3 regions of the Metabacillus sp. 22489 genome follow, and region 1 is predicted to be linked to each of the others. Evidence: riboswitches for the same ligand, from Rfam matches in the RefSeq annotation. Region 1 holds a riboswitch; each other region holds the start of a gene.
The links. Region 1 has a riboswitch for S-adenosylmethionine ahead of ACTJJ9_RS02020 (aspartate kinase). Riboswitches for the same ligand answer to the same signal wherever they lie in the genome.
Positions count from the first base shown of each region.

Region 1 (7,779 bases):
TTGTTTCTGGGTCATACGTACAATGGATTTCAACGATATTTCCCTCTTCGTCCTTAATGACATCCTCACATTTAATGAAATAAGCATGCTTTAGACGGACCTCATTACCAGGGAAAAGTCGGAAATATTTCTTTGGTGGATCCTCCATAAAGTCCTCTTGCTCAATATAGATTTCGCGAGAGAATGGAATTTGGCGCATTCCCATTTCAGGAACTTCCGGATTAATTTCTGCATCAAGCATCTCAACCTGTCCTTTAGGGTAATTCGTAATGACAACCTTTAAAGGCTTTAAAATTCCCATTGTTCGAGGTGCTTTTAGCTTTAAATCTTCGCGGACGAAGTGCTCTAGCATTGCTTCATCTACTAAACCAGATCCTTTTGATACACCTGTATGTTTTACAAACTCACGAATTGCTTCAGGTGTATACCCTTTTCGACGTAAGCCTGAAATTGTCGGCATCCGTGGATCATCCCAGCCGTCAACAAATTTTTCATCAACAAGCTGTTTTAGCTTACGTTTACTCATGACAGTATTTGTAATGCCTAGACGACCAAATTCGATTTGCTGAGGCTTATGCTCCATCTCACATTCCTCAATAACCCAGTTGTAAAGTGGACGTTGGTCTTCAAATTCAGTTGTACATAATGAATGTGTGATTCCTTCAATTGCATCCTCAAGTGGGTGTGCAAAAGCATACATCGGATAAATACACCACGTATCACCAGTATTATGATGTGTCGCATGAGATACACGGTAAAGAACAGGGTCACGAAGATTAATATTAGGTGATGCCATATCAATTTTGGCACGGAGCACCTTTTCACCATTTCCGAATTCTCCCTTGCGCATTCTTTCAAATAAATCGATGTTTTCTTCAATTGAACGATTGCGATACGGACTTTCTTTACCAGGCTCTGTTAATGTTCCACGGTATTGTCTTATTTCATCTGCTGTTAAATCATCAACATAGGCTTTGCCCTTCTTGATGAGCAGTAATGCACGGTTATACATTTCTTCAAAATAATCTGAAGCAAAGAATAAGCCATCCCATTCATAACCTAGCCATGCTACATCCTCTTTAATTGCCTCAACATATTCTGTATCTTCTTTCAATGGGTTTGTATCATCAAATCGTAAATTTGTTTTTCCATTGAAATCATCAGCTAGTCCAAAGTTGATTACAATTGATTTCGCATGACCGATGTGTAAGTATCCGTTTGGTTCTGGTGGAAAGCGAGTATATACATAGTCGCGTTTACCAGTTTCAAGATCCTCTTTAATAATACTTTTAATAAAGTTTGAGGAGTTGTGTTCCAATTCAAATCAAACCTTTCTTTATAGAGGTTGTTTAAAGAGATGAAATAATGATGCCAAATGATCTACACTTCCATCTTTTTAAAACCAATTTTACTATGTAAAAATAAGTTCTGCATATCATTATACCAATAGAATTGAAAAAGGTTAATTTCATTAGTAAAATTCATATAATTGCATGATAACTCATTCTGCACACAAAGTTAAATTTTATTCATTTTAAGAGAATTTTAAAAAGATGAATTGATTTAGTAGGAATTTTTTGGATATAGTGGAATTATGATAATATCGTGCAATGGTGTTTACCTTTGGATAGATGAATAAGTGGAGGATGGAAAATGAGTCAGGAGTCAGCATTCAAAGATTTTCTTAGCAATCGGTTCGTAAGGGCCATATTACTTTCAGGATTGTTTTTGCAATTAGGTATTTGGATTAGAAATTTTGCTGTTTTATTATTTGTTATGGAACAAACAAATGAAGATCCCTTTGCAGTTTCGTTAATCTCAGTGGCAGAATATGCCCCGATTTTTATTTTCTCAATTATAGGTGGTACGTTTGCTGACCGCTGGAGGCCGAAACGAACGATGGTGTGGTGCGATATTTTAAGCTCCATTTCTGTTTTTGCGGTTTTGCTAACTCTTGTTGTCGGAACTTGGCAGGTTGTCTTTTTTGCTATGCTAATCTCCTCCATTTTGTCACAGTTTTCTCAGCCATCAGGAATGAAGCTGTTTAAGGTGCATGTACCTGAAGCCCAATTACAAATGGGGATGTCGATATACCAAACGATGTTTGCGTTATTTATGATTATCGGTCCTGTCATCGGTACGATTATTTATGGGAATTTTGGGATTACAATTTCGATTGCGATTACTGGTGTGATGTTTTTACTTTCGGCATTTGCTCTCATGTTTTTACCTGCTGATAAGGTAGTGGAAGCTTCTAGAGAAAAAACAACGGTCATTCAAGAGCTTGTTCAAGGATTTAAATATGTAGTAAGCAATCGCTTTTTAACAATCTTAGGGGCGAATTTCTTTGTCGCGGGGTTAGCGATAGGATTAATTCAGCCATTAGGGATATTTATTGTTACACAGCAGCTACATATGGATAAGGAATTTCTTCAATGGTTTATGGCGGTAAATGGGGTTGCGATGATTATTGGCGGTGGTATCGCATTAGCTGTATCGAAAAAGATCTCACCAATTCGTATGCTTGCTGCAGGGATGATTATCAACGCCTTAATGATTTCGATAATCGGTTTTTCAAATATATTATGGCTATCCATTGCTGCTCAATTCTTTTGTGGTCTCATGATGCCTGCGATTCAAATCAGTATTAATACGATGATTTTAACAAATGCAGAGGAAGCGTTTGTAGGTCGTGTAAATGGAATTATGACACCATTATTTATGGGAGCGATGGTCATTATGATGGGGCTAGCTGGTGTTTTAAAGCAACTATTCGGCTTAACGATATCCTATCAAATTTCCGCGATTTTTATGCTGCTAGGTGTACTGCTCGTCATGCCGCTAGTGCTCAATAAGCCAGCGAAAAAACAAGTAAAGGTAGATATTTAATATTGGGGACAGTCCCCAAGGTTCAATTGTTCTTGACATTCTCCATGTTCAAGATTAAAGTAAATTTATTCTTTCTTAAATGGATATTCTAAATATCTCTTATCAAGAGTGGCGGAGGGACTGGCCCGATGACGCCCAGCAACCGTTCTATACGTAGAATTGGTGCTAATTCCTGCAAAATCAATTTTGGTTTTGACAGATAAGAGAGGGACTCCTAATACATGTGGTGAAACCTCTCTATCTTAGAGAGGTTTTTTATATGATAGAAACAATCTTGATCATTGTCCTGTCATTTTGACATATACTATGAATGGAAAAGAAAAATGTCTACTATAAAAAGACAAATGTTCCTTATGGGAAGAAAACTCTTGATTATTCAATCAAAAAAAGAGATAATTAGAAACAAAATTTGACTGAAAATTAAAAATAGTAGGAGTTGTAGAAATGAAGGTTGTTAAATTTGGGGGTTCTTCATTAGCATCTGGAGAACAGCTAAAGAAAGTATTTCAAATCGTTGTCTCAGATCCTGAAAGAAAGGTAGTCGTTGTTTCAGCGCCAGGAAAACGTTTTTCAGACGATATTAAGGTAACGGATTTACTAATCGATTGTGCGGAAAAGGTATTAGCAGGAGAAGAGATAGAGAGTGAATTTGCAACGATTATTGAACGATATGCAAGCATTGCGAAGGAGCTGGAGATTTCCCTTGATATCATAGACACAATTTCCCGTGATTTAAAGGCATTATTAAATGGAAATAAAGAAAAGCCTGATCGCTTTTTAGATGCTATTAAAGCAAGCGGTGAGGATAATAATGCAAAGCTCATTGCTGCATACTTTCAACATCGCGGAGTATTAGCACAATACGTTAGTCCTAAAGAGGCGGGCTTAATCGTATCAGATGAACCTGGCAATGCTCAGGTTTTACCGGAGTCATATGATAATTTATATAAGCTTCGCGATCGTGAAGGAATTATCGTGTTTCCAGGCTTTTTTGGCCATAATAAAAACGGTGATGTATTAACATTCTCAAGAAGCGGATCTGATATTACTGGTTCGATACTTGCCAATGGTGTGAAGGCGGATTTATATGAAAACTTTACAGATGTTGATGCAGTTTATTCAGTAAATCCTACTATTGTTCAAAATCCAAAGGAAATAAGTGAGCTTACTTATCGTGAAATGAGAGAGCTATCTTATGCGGGATTTTCTGTTTTCCATGATGAAGCATTAATTCCTGCCTTTCGAGCAGGAATACCTGTCAATGTGAAAAATACGAACAACCCTACTGCCCCTGGGACAAGAATTGTCAACGAGCGGGCAAATACAAACGGACCGGTCATTGGAATCGCGAGTGATAAAGGCTTTTGCAGCATTTACATTAGCAAATATTTAATGAACCGGGAAATTGGCTTCGGCCGTAGACTGCTGCAAATTTTAGAGGATTTTGGTCTTACGTATGAGCATGTGCCTTCAGGAATTGATGATGTCACAGTTATCCTAAGACAAAATCAAATGGATAAAGAAATTGAAGCAGCAATTACGAAGCGAATTATCAATGAATTGCATGCGGATGAAGTGATTATTGAACATAATCTTGTCCTCATTATGGTTGTTGGAGAAGGCATGAGACATAATGTTGGGACAACAGCTCGTGCAGCAAAAGCGCTTGCGAATGCTGGAGTCAACATTGAAATGATTAACCAAGGCTCATCAGAGGTTAGCATGATGTTCGGAGTGAAGGAAGCTCAGGAAAAGCGTGCAGTTCAAGCATTGTATAATGAGTTTTTTGTTGCGGTACCTGTATAAAATAGATGGAAGACGCTGGTAAAATCTAACTGGCGTCTTCTTTTTTTATAATGGATCTTTTCAAAAAGGCTGATTTTGCTTAAAGGTTAATTGCAGCTACTTGCTGCAGGATGCGTGAAATAGGTGAGATCCCGTAAGTGTTTACCTTAAAGGTGGACCGCCATCCCCCTGTAGAAAACGAGTATTCGTGCTGAAATCCAACTAAAAACAACAGCGAAGTAAAATGCAACAATGTCCATGAAAGGTTGCGGGTAAATAAGGAATAAGCTTTTTTAGGTAAACGACTCAGATAATAATAGCTTAAATGGGTTTATAAAGAGAGGAGAAATCATATATACTGATAGTACTAGAGCAAACTGAGGTTGGAGTGTTTAGAAATGACGGTGACAATTGGAGAAATTGCCAAATTAGCAGGTGTTGCAAAAAGCACAGTGTCGAGATATTTAAATGGTGGACCAATCGGTGATAAGACAAGTCGAAAAATCGAGCAGGTTATTAAAGAAACAGGCTATGTTCCAAACACCTTTGCTCGGAGCTTAAAGGCAAAGAAAACGAATATTATAGGAACAATTGTGCCAAGGTTAAATTCATATGCTACTTCCCAAACGTTAATTGGGATTGATGAGGAGCTAAAAGCGCGGGGTTATCAGCTTATTATTTCGAATACAAGCCAGGATTTAGAACGTGAAATTGAGAGTATTTACAGCCTGGCAAATCAAAAGGTTGCAGGAATTATTTTATTAGCAACAAAGGTAACAGAAAGACATCTTCAAGTTTTTGCAGATGTTAATGTTCCTGTTCTTCTAGTAGGACAGCAAAGGGATGAGTGTTACAGTCTTATACATGATGATGAAGCGGCTGGGTATGAAATTGGCAAATATGTGATCGGACAAGGGCATAAAAATATTGTTTATTTAGGAGTAACAGAGGAAGATATCGCAGTAGGTGTTAAACGTAAGGAAGGATTTAAAAGAGCGACAGAAAAGGAGGAGGATTGTGAAATTCATTATGTGGAAACGAGCTTTAGCTTAAAGGAAGCAGTCCACATTTTCCCGCAGCTTTATCAAACATATCATCCAACAGCAATTGTTTGTGCAACAGATAATATTGCATTAGGAATAATGAAGGCAGCGCAAATGGAGGGACTAACAATTCCTCGGGATTTGTCGATAACGGGTTTTGGCGGCTATGATATAACAGAAATTATCCACCCCGGCATAACCACAGCTCAATTTTTCTATCAAGAGGCAGGAGTTCTTGCCGCGAACAGCATTGTGAAGCTTGTTCATCAGGAAGAAGTTGAGAAGCTGACAATTTCAGGCTTTGAATTAATTATTCGTGAAAGTGTTGACAAAATTCGCTAATCTTTATATACTTTACCTGAAACCGGTTCCAGTATGGTTTTCATTTTATTGTAATTTGGAACCGGTACCATATTTCGTAAAAGTCGGTACACAATTGAATTACATTTTTTTGTTCAATTGTGGAACCGGTTCTATATCTGAGGAAGGGTGAGAAAAATGGATTATTCACAAGCTGCAAAGCAAATATTTGATGCGATAGGCGGAAAGGAAAACTTATCTGCTGCTGCTCATTGTGCTACAAGATTACGACTCGTATTACATGACGAGGGGAAAATTGATCAGGCGAAATTGGATGGAATGGATATTGTAAAAGGAACCTTTTCAACAGGTGGCCAATATCAAATTATTTTAGGCGCGGGTATTGTTAATGAGGTTTATAAAGAGCTTTCGAAGCTAACGGGGATAGAGGAAATGTCAACAAAGGATGTAAGCAATGCTGGTTCGAAAAAGCTAAACCCATTGCAGCGCTTTGTCAAAATGCTATCTGATATTTTTGTTCCAATTATTCCAGCAATCGTTGCCGGTGGATTATTAATGGGGATCAATAATTTACTGACAGCACAGGATTTGTTTATTGAAGGAAAATCATTAGTTGATGCAAATCCAAATCTAGCTGACCTAGCAGCAATGATTAATACATTTGCTAATGCTGCATTTGTTTTCCTGCCGATATTAATTGGATTTTCTGCAACAAAGCGGTTTGGTGGAAATCCTTTTCTTGGGGCAACACTCGGTATGCTCATGGTCCATCCTGATTTGTTAAATGGTAATTCTTATGGGGAGGCTTTAGCGAATGGAGATATTCCTTATTGGAATATTCTTGGGTTAGAAATTGCAAAAATTGGTTATCAAGGAACAGTTTTACCTGTTTTAGTTTCATCCTTTTTATTAGCAAAGATTGAGGTTAATATCCGAAAGATTACCCCATCATCATTAGATAATTTGTTAACACCGTTGTTTTCAATTTTTATTACAGGACTTTTAACATTTACAATCGTTGGTCCAATTACGCGCACAGCTGGGAATTTATTATCAGACGGACTTATCTGGTTATATGATACAACTGGTTTTATCGGTTCAGCTATCTTCGGACTTGCCTACGCACCAATTGTTATTACAGGTATGCATCATAGCTTTATCGCAGTAGAGACACAACTGCTTGCAGATCTTGCGAAATCAGGAGGCTCATTTATTTTTCCGGTAGCTGCGATGTCAAATGTTGCTCAAGGTGCAGCGACATTAGCAGTATTGTTGTTAGTTCGGGATGCAAAATTAAAGGGGATTGCCTCAGCTGCGGGACTTTCCGCGCTTTTAGGAATTACGGAGCCTGCATTATTTGGGGTAAACCTTAAGCTACGATATCCGTTTATCGGGGCAATTATTGGTTCTGCCATTGCCTCAGGTTTTCTCGCGATTTTCCACGTTAAAGCTGTTGCTTTAGGAGCTGCGGGACTTCCAGGGATTATCTCAATTAAGCCTGGATCGATTATTTATTATATCATTGGAATGGTTATTTCATGTGCAGTTGCCTTTATTGTCACGATCATCTTAGGGAAGCGAGCAATGAAAAAACAAGGATAAGGTAAAACATTGGGGGAATCATGTAGATTCTCCCCTATTCATTCATACGGAAGCGATTATTTTAGTTAAAAGTAAGATCAATAGAGGAGTTTTGACCATGGAATGGACGAAAGAGATGAGATACCAAAGACTTGAGAAT
Region 1 covers NZ_JBQENT010000002.1:151,532-159,310, reverse strand. Annotated here, with positions in the region: gene ACTJJ9_RS02030 (glutamine--tRNA ligase/YqeY domain fusion protein) at 1-1,318, opposite strand, end outside; gene ACTJJ9_RS02025 (MFS transporter) at 1,654-2,889, shown strand; SAM riboswitch class I at 2,986-3,095, shown strand; gene ACTJJ9_RS02020 (aspartate kinase) at 3,334-4,695, shown strand; gene ACTJJ9_RS02015 (LacI family DNA-binding transcriptional regulator) at 5,073-6,059, shown strand; gene ACTJJ9_RS02010 (sucrose-specific PTS transporter subunit IIBC) at 6,216-7,640, shown strand; gene ACTJJ9_RS02005 (sucrose-6-phosphate hydrolase) at 7,738-7,779, shown strand, end outside.

Region 2 (7,779 bases), on a different contig from region 1:
TTCCTCATGTTCTGGAAAAATATCTTCAATTAGTTGTTTTCCCTTGTCAGTAATTTCAGCATGAGTGACTCGTCGATCGTTAGGGCATGCTTTTCGCGCAAGTAATCCCTTTTGCTCGAGTTTATCGACGACATATGTGATACTCCCACTCGCAAGTAAAATCTTTCCGCCAATTTGTTGTAATGGCTGAGCTCCCTTATGATAAAGCAACTCTAAAACAGCAAACTCTGTTGGATTTAATTGATATGTAGAAATATGTTTATTGACAACATCATTAAAAGCACGATGTGCACGTGAAAGAACAATAAATAATTTTAGTGAATCTTCTATTTGTTTTTCTTTTTCCATTTAACTCAATCCTTTAAATAAAATCTAAATATCTCGAATTCGAAACAATTCCAATATTCTTATGATAGTGGAAATACTTTGTTTAGTCAAGATTTTGTATTGTTACTTTCCAATGTTAATATTTTACACAAAGAAACGCATTGAAACAATACTTCTACTTTAATCAAGTTTGAACATATACATAGTTTATACAAAATAATCCTTCCACGATAATCTTAATAAAATGCTTTTTTTGTAAACTTTGTTGTTTACCTTGTTGACGGTTTTTGTTGATTTCATCGTGCAGTACTCGATTACAATAGGGGTAGGTTTAAAGTCTCCTTTTAGTATACACTTGCTCACACTTCACCTTCCCCACTGGAGTCTCACAAGTAGCACCAATCAACCCTTTACCTGAAAATGAGCACAATGTTTTTTATACTTTAGTCATGGACATAGTACAAAAAAGGAAAGTCCGCTATAATATATGTATTGCTCGACATGTATTACGTAAGGATAAACGTAGATATACATTTAAAGGAGAAAATTTATATGTCTAGTGTGTTATTTGGTAGTATATTATCAGCACTTTCAACAGGATTAGGAGCTATCCCAATTTTATTTTTACAAGGAACGCTTACACACCGTTGGCGGGATATCCTTCTCGCTTTTACAGCTGGTATTATGATGACAGCTGCCATGCTAGGATTAATACCCGAATCCTTTAAATATGGTGGAATTATCGAGATATCCATCGGGTTATTTTTAGGTGTTCTTACATTAACAACTCTTGAAAAACTAATCCCACATATTGATTTAGAGCACTCAAAAAGTGGCATTAAATTTGATGAAAAAGCAATGCTAATTATTGCGGCAATTACGTTGCATAACATACCAGAGGGGCTTTCTGTTGGAGTTAGTTATGCATCTGATATAAGTGATACTGGTAATTTAATTGCTTTTGCAATCGGATTACAAAATGCTCCAGAAGGATTTTTAGTTGCCCTTTTCCTCATTAATCAGAGTATTAGCAAATGGAAAGCATTTTTAATTGCAACAGCTACTGGAGCAGTAGAAATTATTGCATCTTTACTTGGATTTTATTTAACAAGTATTATTAGCTTCTTAGTTCCTTATGGACTTTCATTTGCAGCAGGTGCAATGTTATTTATCATTTATAAAGAGCTTATTCCAGAAAGCCATGGCGATGGTAATGAACGAATTGCCACCTATTCCTTTATAATAGGAATACTATTTATGGTTATTTTAATTTATAGCTTTTAGTTCTAAAAACAATTATGCATGTAGAGAGGCTGACTTAAAAGTTAAAACGTCAGCCTCTTTCGTATGAACATACTATTTTTTTAAATTCCAATTTTACTAGTACTGCTTGTCCAAATCATTCGGATATAATCTTCAAACTTCCTTATCAGTGTTTGCTCTTTTTCTTTTATTAGCTGGTCATAATCGTTCAACAAAACATCTAATTCTTGACTACATCTTATCGTTAATTGGCTTGTATACCCTTCCTTATCGGCTGCTTCGATCATTTCCTTTCTTTTGAAATGGATTAATTCGAGAAGCAATTTCTTCATGTTTTCATGATTCATAAGGGTTCCCTCCTAACAATTGTTCGTCCAAGAATTCTTTGAAAGGTAAAAGGAATATATTTCTTACCTGTTTAAATATATTCCCTCTTCCCTACACGTTTAAACCAAGCTATACGATAAATAGTAGTTAGTTTGTAATTTTTTCAATTGCTGCAATCCGAAAATCTTTGCTCTCCAATTTTGTAATAATTTGCTCCAATTTTGCTTCTGTTAAATCTCCTGAAAGATTTAAAATTATTCTTCTTAAATATTTATCACCATTATCTAGAGTAAGCAATCCTTCTATATTTACATCCTTAACAGCTGTTACTAAGTCCTTTAAAGCACCTTTATGCTCCTTCGTCCCGATAGTTAACAAATAACCTCCTGTTTTCATACCGAATGAATCCTCTAATACATCCATTATATTCGAATGGGTAATGATTCCAGAAAATTCATTTTGTTCATTTAAAACTGCTAAAAACGGGAGACGTCTTATTGTTATAAAGGTTTTAAAAAACGAATCATTTTCATAAATAAAGGCATCCTTGTTTGCAATTAAATCTGAAATTTTATCATCGTCTTTCCCATTTCTCTCCACAAAATGCTCCAAAAGATGAACCTTATAAATTAGCCCAACAAATGTTTTCCCATTATCCTTTAATACAGGGACAGAGCGGTATCCTGTCTGGCTTAAATAATCATATGCTTCCTTTACTGTTACATGTTCCTCACAGTATTTTACATCTTCCTTTTTTACATAATTATAACGAACCTTCATGAGTAGTCCTCCTTATAGCAAACAATTGCTATTTTTAGAATGTGGAAAAACGATAAATTGATGTACGAAAACAAATTGCATTTTTCGTCAATACTACATATACTATATATAACTATTGTACGAAAGGGTGTTTATTAGGACAATGATTTACTAATCTTTTTTTCTTAGGAGTTTTTTGAATAAAAAATTCAAACCTAGAGAAATTGGATTAGTCTGTCCTTTATACACCATATACGTTCATTTTATAGAAATTGCATATCTTTATGCTTATTTTTCTATATCATTTTGTATATTGGAACAGTCTGTCCTCTCTATGGTTTAGGGAGGTTTTTTTATGTTTATTGTTAAAGCACGAAATATAACAAAGAGCTTTGCTGATGAAATGATTTTAAATGATGTATCATTCGATTTATTAAAAAATGAACGTGTAGGACTTGTTGGTGCAAACGGTGCTGGTAAAACAACATTAGCCCAAATTATTTATGGCCAGTTAGCTCCTGATTCAGGGAAAATTGAAAAGCAGCAAAACATAACGATTGGCTACTTACACCAATCAGTTGATAACACGCTTCAGGAAGATGCTTTATCCTCAAAGGAATTTTATTTACGAACAAGTGAGCTTGGTTTACAGCAAGTGCAAAATTGGACAAATGAACAGCTTGCCCATTTAAGTGGTGGGGAAAGGCTAAAAATTACGTTAGCGCAAATTTGGGCGACACAGCCTGAGCTCCTTATATTGGATGAGCCAACAAATCACCTTGATTTTCAAGGTGTCAATTGGTTAATAAATGAGTTAAAGCATTTCAATGGGACAGTTCTTATCATTTCACATGATCGTTACTTTCTTGATAAAACCGTGTCTACAATCTATGATTTAGAACAAGGAAACTTAACTATTTATTCAGGAAACTATACGACCTACCGTGAAAAAAAGAAAAAACTCAATGCTGATAAGCTGCACCAATATGAGAATATGCAAAAATATAAAGCGAATGTTGAGCAACAAATCAATCAATTACAGCATTGGTCAGGAAAAGCACATCGAAATATGAATAAACAAGAAGGCTTTAAAGAATATCATGGAGTAAAGGCGAAAAAAATTGATAAAGCGATAAAATCTAAAATGAAGCGTTTAAATCAGGAGCTAGAAAAGAAGAAAATTGAGAAGCCTATTGAAGAAGCAACCGTTCGTTTTCAATTTGCCGAAAATAAAAAGCGCGGAAAAAGAATGGTTGAGGCTGAAAGACTAGAAAAATCTTTTGGAAAACGAACACTATTTAAAGATAGCTCCTTTTATATTAATAATGGGGAGCGTATTGGATTAATTGGTCCAAATGGTTCTGGTAAAACAACATTACTAAATATGATTATCGGACAGGAGCAACAATCAAGCGGCAAACTCATCATCAGTCAAGCTAATAAAGTAGCCTATTTAAGCCAAGATGTTGGAGATATGCCTTTATCCATCCGAGCTATTGACGCTTTGGAATTAACGGATCAGGAAGAACAATTTAAAGCCAGAACTATATTAGCGAATATGGGCATTCATGCTGATAAATTAATGCAGCCAATCGCAACATTAAGTCTTGGGGAACGGACCCGAATAAAGTTAACGAAAATCCTGCTACAAGGGTATAATCTGCTTATTTTAGATGAACCAACTAACCATTTAGACTTAGCAAGTCGAGAGCAACTAGAAGCAGCATTAACTGATTTTACCGGGACATTATTAATCGTTTCACATGATTATTACTTTATGAACAAACTATGTAATAAACTTCTTGTTATTGAAAACGAGAAAATCATCAGGGTCGAAATGAATCTCGAGCAATATGAGAAAAGAAAACAAAGCCAAAGCGAACCAAATATCCTAGGGATAAAAGAGGAATTACTCTGTATCGAAACTGAGATTACAGCTGTTCTCGGACAAATGAGTCTTATTTTACCATCATCTGAAGAGTATATACAATTAGATGAAAAATTCCTTTCTTTAACGAAGAAGAAACGTGAATTAATAAACGTACTTGATAAACGTAATAAGTAAACCTTATTTTCATTTTCAAAAATTATTAGCAAAAAGTCGGATGGAAACTCAGATAGCTTCGTCCGACTTTTTATTATAGCTTTACTTGTTATTGTACCAAGTACTTAGGAATTTTTTCTTACACGCTTGAATCAACCATTTTCTATAATTTTCTCCATTTTTTAAAAGGTTTTGATTTTTAATCTCATCCTTTTCCTAGTTCAATTTATAAAATTTTTATTGACAAATGTATTTATTGCTTGTTAACATGCTAATCAAGCATTCTTTTTTTTAACAATTAATAAAATTTGAAACATTAACTACATAATTTTTTAAATCTCTTATCAAGAGTTGGCAGAGGGACTTGGCCCAATGACGCCGCAGCAACCGACCATACTACCATTGCAAAATGGGGTGATGTTTTCACCTTGGATTTTATCCAATAGGGCACGGTGCTAATTCCATCAGAAAGATTTAACTTTCTGAAAGATGAGAGGTGAGAAGCAGTGACTTCAAGCCTCTTTCATTTATGAAAGAGGCTTTTCTTTTTTAACGATAAATTGAAAGCTAAATAAACAGATAACTTACATGGAGGTCTTTACTATGTGTGCTAGAAAATCATCAGCCTATCAACCATTAACTGAATCGGATGCGATCGCTCTTGTAAAGCGGCTTATGCTATTTGAAGATACAAGTCAATTAACTTGCAATAAAATAGGTGATGGGAATTTATATCTCAACTTTCATGTAAAAGAAACTTCTACTGGTAACGGATATATGATTAAACAAGCATTACCTTATACAAAAATCATAAGTGAAAGCTGGCCTTTTCCAATAGATCGTACACGTATTGAAGACCATGCACTATTAAAACAAAGAGACATAGCTCCTGCCTATGTTCCAAAGGTTTATTATTCAGATGTGAAGCTTGGAATTACAATTATTGAAGACTTGTCACATCTTCACATAGCCCGTAAAGCACTCGTTGAAGGTAGTGAGCTACCATTGCTCTCGACACACCTAGGTGCATTTTTAGGAAAAACATTATTTTATACATCGATTTATGCACATACCCAACATTCGAAAAATGAAATAGAGAGACATTTTTCAAACCCTGATCGTTGTAAAAACATTGAGGAGCTTGATATTACAAACCCACTTTTCGAACATGAGACATTCCATTATGAACCAGTACTAAAAGCAAATGTGGAGAAAATTTTACAGGATAAATTATTAAAGCTTGAAGTAGCAAAATTGAAGGAAAAGTTTCTTAAAAAGCCTGAAGCACTTATTCATGGAAATTTACATACAGGAAACATCCTTGTAAGTGAGCATGAAACAAAAGTTATAGACGAAGGTTTCGCTTATTTTGGACCAATTGCATTTGATGTCGGTCAAGTTTTCGGTCACTTTTTATTAAATATCCTTTCACGTGACTTAGAAGATCAAGAGTTCCTTTTCCAACATCTCATCACAACATGGAACGTATTTGTTGAAGAATTCTCAAAAGCTTGGAAAAAAGATGGCTCTGAAATTTACACAGCAAACAATGGTTATTTAGAGCATATTCTTTCTGAAATATTCACAGATGCTGTTGGCTTTGCTGGTTGTGAATTAATACGTTATACAATTGGGCATGCACATGAAACAGCTTTAGATACTATACAAACATATGACAAAAAAATAACTGTAAAGCAATTAGCCCTTTCATTAGGTTATGAGCTCGTTATTAAGCAAAAAAATATGACAAAGCCTGTACAATTTATTCAATACGTAAAACAGACAATTGCAAATCGTTCTCAACATGTAGCAATAAAATAACAAAGGACTAAATACGAAATCAGAATTTTTAGGAAAAAGGAGTTTTTCCCTATGAGTAATACTACAATCACAATACCTCGTTCTGTTATTTGGCAGGATGATTCACTTAAATTATTAAATCAGCAAATAATCCCGCAACTAACCGAATATCTTGAGCTTACAACGATTGATGATGTTTGGGATGCGATTCATACATTAAAAGTAAAAGGTACATCTGCAACAAGTATCACAGCAGCTTATGGGCTTGCTCTTGCTAGTTTACAGGATACATCTGAATCTTTGGAGCAATTTCGTGAATTGCTACATAAGTATCGAAATTATTTAGCAAGCTCACAGACAACAGCACTTCATTTCATATGGGCATTGGATCGATTAATGGATAGTATATCAGATGCAAAATCAATTAATGAGGCAAAAACAACCATTGTTCATGAAGCGATTCAAATTCAAGTAGAGGATGAAGAGATTTGCCGTTTAATTGGCGAGAATGCTCTTTCTGTTCTTAATCAAGGTGATCGTGTCATGACAATTGGTCATGCAGGTTCGCTCACTACTGCTAAATACGGGACTGCAACTGCACCATTTTACTTAGCAAAAGAAAAAAATGTTGATATTCAAGTCTTTGTCTGTGAGACAAGACCAGCACTTCATGGAGCCCGCTTAACGACATGGGAGCTTTCGCAAGCAGAGGTCGATGTCACACTCATTACAGATAATATGGCTGCACATACAATCAAGGCAAAAAAAATCAATGCAATTATTGTAGGTGCCGACAGAATTGCCGCAAATGGTGATACGGTAAACAAAATAGGTACATATAATTTATCCTTACTTGCCAATGCCTATCAAATTCCTTTTTATGTAGCTGCTCCTTTATCAACCATTGATCCATCGATTACCAAAGGTGATGATCTACCTATCGAAGAACAAAATCCAAAGGAAATCACGGAAATTCAAAAAATTCAAATAGCCCCAGAGGGAGTGAAGGTTTTTAACCCTTCCTTTGACGTGACACCTGGAGAATTAATTACAGGAATTATTACCGAAAAAGGGATATTGACTAGTAATTATCAAGAATCGATTTCTTCTATTTTGCAAACTAATTAAAATGATGGGATATCTAAAAAAATAGTAGATATCCCCGTTCTTTATTTTTCATATTTTTATTCGTATAAGAGAGCAACTGCCATTCAAGCTTAATATAACCTCTAGTATTTTGAATGTACCAACAAGGAGCA
Region 2 covers NZ_JBQENT010000015.1:92,118-99,896, reverse strand. Annotated here, with positions in the region: gene ACTJJ9_RS11290 (MarR family winged helix-turn-helix transcriptional regulator) at 1-348, opposite strand, end outside; gene ACTJJ9_RS11285 (ZIP family metal transporter) at 880-1,611, shown strand; gene ACTJJ9_RS11280 (aspartyl-phosphate phosphatase Spo0E family protein) at 1,692-1,937, opposite strand; gene cbpA (cyclic di-AMP binding protein CbpA) at 2,065-2,697, opposite strand; gene abc-f (ribosomal protection-like ABC-F family protein) at 3,032-4,741, shown strand; SAM riboswitch class I at 5,059-5,216, shown strand; gene mtnK (S-methyl-5-thioribose kinase) at 5,324-6,541, shown strand; gene mtnA (S-methyl-5-thioribose-1-phosphate isomerase) at 6,593-7,648, shown strand.
Region 2: it holds a riboswitch for S-adenosylmethionine, as region 1 does, so the genes downstream of both, mtnK (S-methyl-5-thioribose kinase) here and ACTJJ9_RS02020 (aspartate kinase) in region 1, are expected to answer to the same signal.

Region 3 (7,779 bases), on a different contig from region 1:
GTTTTGTAATAAGTTTATCAGAGATTGTAACTGTCCCTTCAACTGGTTTTATAAGCCCTGCAATTATCGATAATAATGTTGTTTTGCCACAACCACTTGGGCCAAGGAAGGAGACGAATTCCCCCTCGTTGATGGAGAGTTCGATATCTTCCAGTGCCACAGTAGCTGAATCCTCTGTAAAATAGACATGATGGATATGCTTTAAAATTAAGAACGACATGTTTGTTCCTCCTTACTTCCCTGTCACTTCCTCTGCAAATGTTGTATTGACTAATGTTTCATAATCAATACGAGCAGGAAGTTCACCAGCCTCCTCCATAATATCCTGGAGATTATTCCATTCCTCTTCATCTAAAATTGGATCCTGAGCATATGAACCTTGTTCCTTATACCGTTCAATTACAGTTTCGATAATGTCTAGCTCGGTATCCTCAAATTGTGGTGCAATCGATTTTGCGACGTCTGAAGCACTATTTTCTTGAACCCATTGCTGTGCTTTATAAATCGCTGTAGTAAATTTTTTTACAGTTTCCGCATTGTCTTTTAAGTAGCTTTCCTTGCTCATAAAGGTAGTGTATGGTACCTTCCCTGACTCTGTACCAAATGAAGCAACAATATGACCTTTTCCTTCTTTTTCAAAGATACTTGCTTGTGGTTCAAATAATTGGACGAAGTCACCTGTTCCTGATGCAAATGCAGAAGGGATATTTGCGAAATCAACATTTTGAATAAGCTCAAGATCTGATTTAGGGTCGATTTTATGCTGTTTTAGCACATACTCTCCGACCATTTGTGGCATTCCACCCTTTCGCTGACCAAGGAAGGTAGTACCCTTTAATTGCTCCCACTGAAACTCTTCAATTTTTTCCCGACTAACAAGAAATGTTCCATCTGTTTCAGTTAATTGGGCAAAATTAATAATGGGATCTGTTGAGCCTTGTGCTTCAACATAAATCGACGTTTCCGAACCAACAAGGGCAATATCGGAACCGTCAGATAGGAGGGAAGTCATTGTTTTATCTCCTCCCCATGTTGTTGTTAATTCAACATCAAGACCTTCTTCTTCAAAAAAACCTTCAGAAAGGGCAACATACAATGGGGCATAAAAAATCGAATGTGTAACCTCTGCAAGGCGAACCTTTTCTGTTTGAGATTGGTTACATGCAGTAAGCGAGAAAATCATTATAAACGAGAGGAAAAGCATACCGACCCATTTTTTCATTTTCTTGACCTCCTTATGATAAGTATCAAATAATAAAACTGAAGTGATTTAATCTAGGATAAGATAGAGTATGAAAGTTCATGTAATATAATTTATGAATAATACGAAAATGTGTGAATGCCTATAGCACAAATTTGCGTTATGAAAGAGAGAGCATAAAATGAATGGAAAAATCATTGATAAGGTAAAATTTCCGTCGCCAAATCCACGAATTGAACTATCGGTTGTTACATATTTATCAAATAACCTAAAGGTAAAAGGGTTGTTAGCTGTTCCAAAGGGGAAGGGGAAATTTGAGGCTATTTTATATTTACGAGGTGGAATAAAAAGCGTTGGCATGGTCAGAGTCGGTCGAATTATTCAATTTGCCTCAGAGGGCTTTGTCGTGATGGCACCATTTTATCGTGGAAATCAAGGTGGTGAAGGTAACGAAGATTTTGCAGGAGATGATCGCTATGATGCGATTTCGGCAATTGAACTTTTAAGAGAGCACCCAATGGTTCAACAAGAGAGAATTCACCTTTTTGGATTTTCACGTGGTGGGGTTATGGCGCTAATAGCAGGAATTATGTCCAAACATATTCGTTCTGTTGTCACCTGGGGAGGGGTCTCTGATATGGTATTAACCTATATAGAGCGTGAAGACTTACGCAGAATGATGAAAAGAGTAATCGGTGGCACACCTACAAAGTTTCCTAAACGATATAAATGGCGAACACCTCTATATGAATTGGAAAAAATGAATGCCCCTGTTTTAATTATTCATGGAGTAAAAGATAAAAATGTTTCTGTCGAGCATGCCTATAGGCTAGAAAAACGCTTGAAAGAATTAGATAAGAAGGTAGAAACTTGGTATTTTGATGAATTTACACACTATTTTCCCCCTTCAATTAATCGTGAAACACTTCATCGATTATGTTTATGGATGAAAAAGCAATAAGTTCTTTGTTCTATGTAGACAAGAATGCTATCATTTATTTATAGGTATGTAATTAAAAGGAGGTTTTCATTATGGGTATGCCCGTAGAATTTAACACGATGATCGTGACAAAAGGAAACGAAAAACGCTTGGAGGAAAATTTGTTTGTATTAACAAAAGACGGGTATCGTATTTATCCTATTGATATTCCTATTGAGGTCAGAAAAACAAAACATGGTGAAATATCAGGTGAAGCCATTGTTGAAAAATTAGAACTCCATAATAATCAGACAAATGTTACGTACCGTTTAGTAGCCTTAAATTCAACGAACTAAAATAAATACAGGGGATGATTTTTCATCCTTTTTTTGTCTTTCTAGTATAGATAAACTTTTCTTTCATGTTCAAAAGCTGATAAAAAGGCTCATAATTTCATGTATTGATGGGCATGATGAACATGTAGATAAAAGAATCTAAGCCATTAGGAATATGAATTTTATAATCATAGCAATTTCATGTTGAGATGTTCTTATTCTACTTTTATTCTTGACAGTTTGCGATCCAGTACGCTATGATATGACCTTGAACGGATTCTCTTATCCCGAGCTGGTGGAGGGACAGGCCCTATGAAACCCAGCAACCTGCTATCAATGAAAGTAGGACAGTGCAAGCTTAATCAAACTCATACAATTTTGAATGAGAAATTTGCACTTGTTACTGACACTTTCCGATGCAAAGGTGCTAACCTGAGCAAGGCGAAAGCCCTTGATCGATAAGAGCGAAAGGCGATGAACGATACAAAACCTTTCCTCACAGGGGAAAGGTTTTTTTGCTAACAGATTAATTTTACCTAAAGAACAATATGTGGTAAAGATACATAATATTTCTGTTCACAAAACATCCCAACGTGATTTCTTGTAAAAGTGTTTCATTTAAACATCCTTATCATAGGTGTTTAGGTTACTTTACTTAGGGAAGAGTTCCGGCTCAAATGATGATAACCGAATATATGAGGAGGAAGCATTAAATTATGACTAAAAAACGTCTTTTTACTTCTGAGTCAGTTACAGAAGGACACCCAGATAAGATTTGTGACCAAATTTCTGATTCAATCCTTGATGCAATTATTGAAAAGGACCCAAATGCACGTGTTGCTTGTGAAACATCAGTTACGACTGGATTAGTATTAGTTGCAGGTGAAATTACAACTAGTACTTATGTAGATATTCCTAAAATTGTTCGAGAAACGATTAAAGGAATTGGTTATACTCGTGCAAAATATGGCTTTGATGCTGAAACATGTGCTGTATTAACTTCTATTGATGAACAATCTGCAGATATTGCACTTGGGGTTGACAAAGCACTTGAGGCGCGTGAAGGTCAAATGTCAGATGAAGAAATCGAAGCTATTGGAGCTGGTGACCAAGGATTAATGTTTGGTTTTGCTTGTAATGAAACAAAGGAATTAATGCCACTACCTATTTCATTAGCTCACAAGCTTTCTCGTCGTTTAACTGAGGTTCGTAAAGAGGAGATTCTTCCATATTTACGTCCAGATGGAAAAACCCAAGTAACTGTAGAATATGATGAGAATGATAAGCCAGTTCGGATCGATACAATTGTTATATCAACACAGCATCATCCAGAAATTTCACTGGAACAAATTCAACGAAATGTTAAGGAATATGTTATCAATCCAGTAGTTCCTGCTGAATTAATTGATGAAAATACAAAGTATTTTATTAATCCAACCGGACGTTTTGTTATCGGTGGGCCACAAGGAGATGCTGGTTTAACAGGACGTAAAATCATCGTTGATACGTATGGTGGATATGCACGTCACGGTGGTGGTGCTTTCTCTGGTAAAGATGCAACAAAGGTTGACCGTTCAGCTGCTTATGCTGCTAGATATGTTGCGAAAAACATTGTCGCGTCTGGTTTAGCTGAAAAATGTGAGGTTCAATTAGCATATGCAATCGGAGTTGCTCAGCCTGTATCAATTTCAATTGATACATTTGGAACGGGGAAAGTATCTGAAGACGTATTAGTTGAAGTGGTGCGTAGTAACTTTGATTTACGCCCAGCAGGTATTATTAAAATGCTTGATTTAAGACGTCCTATTTATAAGCAAACAGCTGCATACGGTCATTTTGGTCGTCTTGATCTCGATCTTCCTTGGGAAAGAACAGATAAGGCAGAAACTTTAAAACAACAAGCGTTGCGATAATTTTCTCTAATTTAATCTCTCTAAAATTGGTAAAGGCCTGATGATAAATCCATCAGGCCTCGATTTTTTTGATAAGGATCGTAAATCCATGAAACCATATAACTCTTGTAGTAAAACGTAGCAAAAGAATAAAAATGTGAAAAAATGATGAAGAAGGAAAGAGACGGAAGCATCTATTTTAGAAACAGATTATAATTAATGGAGTATATGAATGGAGGTAAAATGAAATGAAGCAATATATTCAATGGTTGTTTGTCTTTATCCTTGCTTTGCTTATTAGTGGATGTGGTCAAGCAGAAGACCATAGCAATCATCAAGTTGAAGAGGATGGAGAATTAAAGGAACCGAAAGTTGAAATTAAAGTTACTGAGAAAGCTAACAAAGGTGAAACTGTACCTATTTCAGCTACTGTTTATTACGGAGATGAGTTAGTTGATGACGCGAAAGTAACTTTTGAAATTAAACGTGGAGAAGCTTCAGAGGAAATCGAAGCAGAATTAGGCAAAAAAGGTACATATGGGATTAAATATCAATTTGTTGAGGATGGCACATATACAATTATTGCCCATACAGATGTTAGAAAATTACATACAATGCCTCAAACGACGATACAAATTGGAGATGGTGATGATACATCAACTCAGGAAGAAACGGACGAACATGAGGCACATTCACATTAATGAAGCGGTGGAGAAAAAATTTCTCCCCTTTTTTGCTGAAATATAGAATTTTTTTCCGAAATTTGAATTTTTTTGCAACATTTTTTGAATACCATTCGTCTCACAAATAAACGTTAATTTTTTTATATTTAATGGGAATGGTTGTGAGAATATGTGTGGGTTTGTAGGTGGACTTTATTACGAAGAAACTGCAGTAGGTTCTTATCGAAATGGTTTATTTCAACAGGCGAATGACTTAATCTATCATCGCGGTCCTGATGATAAAGGGTATTACCATGATAGTCATATGTCGATGGCTTTCCGTAGACTAAGCATTATTGATATTGAAAATGGCCATCAACCATTTCGATATGATAATGGAAGGTATATGATTGTTTTCAATGGTGAGATCTATAATCATACTGAACTGCGCGAATGGCTAAAGCAAATAGGGGTTGATTGCGAGACGAATAGTGACACAGAGGTACTAGTTGCTCTTTATGCAACAATTGGGAGCGAAGTTGTAGAGCGAATTCGCGGAATGTTTTCTTTTCTAATTTGGGATTCTGTTGAGAAGACGCTGTTTGGTGCACGCGATCATTTTGGAATTAAACCACTTTATTATATGGATAGACAGGATGGGTTATTTTTTGCCTCTGAGAATAAAAGCCTGTTACCGTTTATTAACAGCTATCAATTAAATGAACAGTCATTACAGCATTATTTTGCATTTCAATATGTACCTGAACCATCGACAATGGATACAATTATCCAAAAGATACCTCCAGGTCACTACTTTGTGAAAAACATTAATGAAAAGGGGCTTAAGCTTACTCCTTATTTTAAGCCGCGTCTACAGCCAAAGTCTTTCACACATGAAGTAGATGAGATGAAGAAGATTCGCAAGACATTGACAGAATCAGTTGAAAAACATATGCGCAGTGATGTACCTGTTGGGGCATTTCTATCAGGTGGTGTTGATTCTACGATTATTGTGTCACTTGCGAAACGAATTCAACCTAAACTAAAAACGTTTACAGTTGGATTTGAATATGAGAAGTATAGTGAAGTAGATGTTGCTAGGAAAACAGCTGATATTCTTGGAACTGATCATACAACAGTTTTAATTCAACCAGATGAGTTTATAAAGGAGCTCCCACAAATTATTTGGCATATGGATGATCCTGTTGCAGATCCTGCAGCAATTCCTTTATATTTTATTGCTCGTGAAGCGAGAAAAAATGTAACCGTTGTATTATCAGGTGAAGGTGCTGATGAATTGTTTGCTGGATATAATATTTATAAAGAACCATCCGATTTAGCTATGTGGCGATACATTCCTTCTATGATGAAAAAAATCCTTTTATCCTCTTCAAGTCGTATACCAGATGGGGTGAAAGGCAAAAGCTTTATTTATCGTGGCTGTACAAGCATATCTGACCGTTATATCGGAAATGCACATATTTTTAAAGAGCTTGATATGGCCCAGTTATTTAAATTCTCTTTAACGACAAACTTTCATCATGTAACAGAACCGATATTTAAGACTTTGGGAGATTTAGATGATGTGGCAAAAATGCAGGCTATTGATTTACATACATGGCTAAGAGGCGACATTTTAACAAAGGCAGATCGAATGACAATGGCGAATTCGCTAGAACTTAGGGTGCCATTTCTTGATAAAGAGGTATTTCAGGTAGCATCTAAACTTCCTACTTCATCTAAGATCAATAATGGAGAGACAAAATGGATTCTTCGTGAGGCATTTAAGGAGCTGATTCCAGAGCATATCGTAAATCGGAGAAAGCTAGGCTTTCCTGTTCCGATTCGAATTTGGCTGAAAAATGAGCTTTATGATTGGACTGTTACTTTAGTGAATGATAGTCCAACTGACAATATATTAAACAAGCAGTATATTAAACAATTGTTAAGTGATCATGCAAAAGGAAAAAATGACAATAGCCGAAAGCTATGGACTGTTATTACCTTCCTATTATGGCATCGGCAATTTATTGAAGGGCAAGTTCCTGATGCCGTTCGAAATTCACAAAAAGGAACCTTTGTTTCTGAACCTGATAAAAAAACAGAAGCATTAATCTAATTGGACAGACATTAGCCATTATATTTTTTCATAAAGTTAAAGAAGGCTTTTCCTCGGATAGCAGCCTTCTTTTTTTATGGAAAGGAAAGGAGTATTATTTCTCTGAAAAACGTAGTTAGATTTGACAATATTACAAATTTTTAGGTGGCTTATAGAAAAATAATGATAAAATAGTTTTTGTTGGGACTTTTACGTCAAAGGAGGATTTTTACAAATGAATGAACAGTTTAATAAGCCAAAAGGGTTTGGTGACATATTAGATTTTACGTTTCGACTTGCAAAAAATCGATTTGTAGATTTCTTTTTCATTTTATTATTTCTAATTGGACCGATTTATTTAATACAGGCTATTATCTTATTAATTGGCGGAACTAGTTTTTTCCGAGAAGATATTTTTGAAGGGTTTTGGTATGAACAGGTACTTTTGGAGCTTGAAAGCACCGGTTATGTTGATGCTAGCATGATCAGTTTAGGAGTAGGATATTTAATTCTCTTATTGTTAGGTGCCATTTTGTTACCAGTCGCACAGGCAGCCATTATTTTAGCAGTTAATCATATTAGAAAAAATGAAGAATTTACGGTGGGTTTTGTTATAAAGGCAGCATTCGTAAGATTTTTCCCATTACTAGGAAGCAGTATTTTATTTGGACT
Region 3 covers NZ_JBQENT010000063.1:6,670-14,448, reverse strand. Annotated here, with positions in the region: gene ACTJJ9_RS24055 (ABC transporter ATP-binding protein) at 1-220, opposite strand, end outside; gene ACTJJ9_RS24050 (ABC transporter substrate-binding protein) at 233-1,222, opposite strand; gene ACTJJ9_RS24045 (alpha/beta hydrolase family protein) at 1,383-2,162, shown strand; gene ACTJJ9_RS24040 (DUF2584 domain-containing protein) at 2,234-2,476, shown strand; SAM riboswitch class I at 2,735-2,920, shown strand; gene metK (methionine adenosyltransferase) at 3,169-4,368, shown strand; gene ACTJJ9_RS24030 (FixH family protein) at 4,596-5,048, shown strand; gene asnB (asparagine synthase (glutamine-hydrolyzing)) at 5,200-7,128, shown strand; gene ACTJJ9_RS24020 (hypothetical protein) at 7,343-7,779, shown strand, end outside.
Region 3: it holds a riboswitch for S-adenosylmethionine, as region 1 does, so the genes downstream of both, metK (methionine adenosyltransferase) here and ACTJJ9_RS02020 (aspartate kinase) in region 1, are expected to answer to the same signal.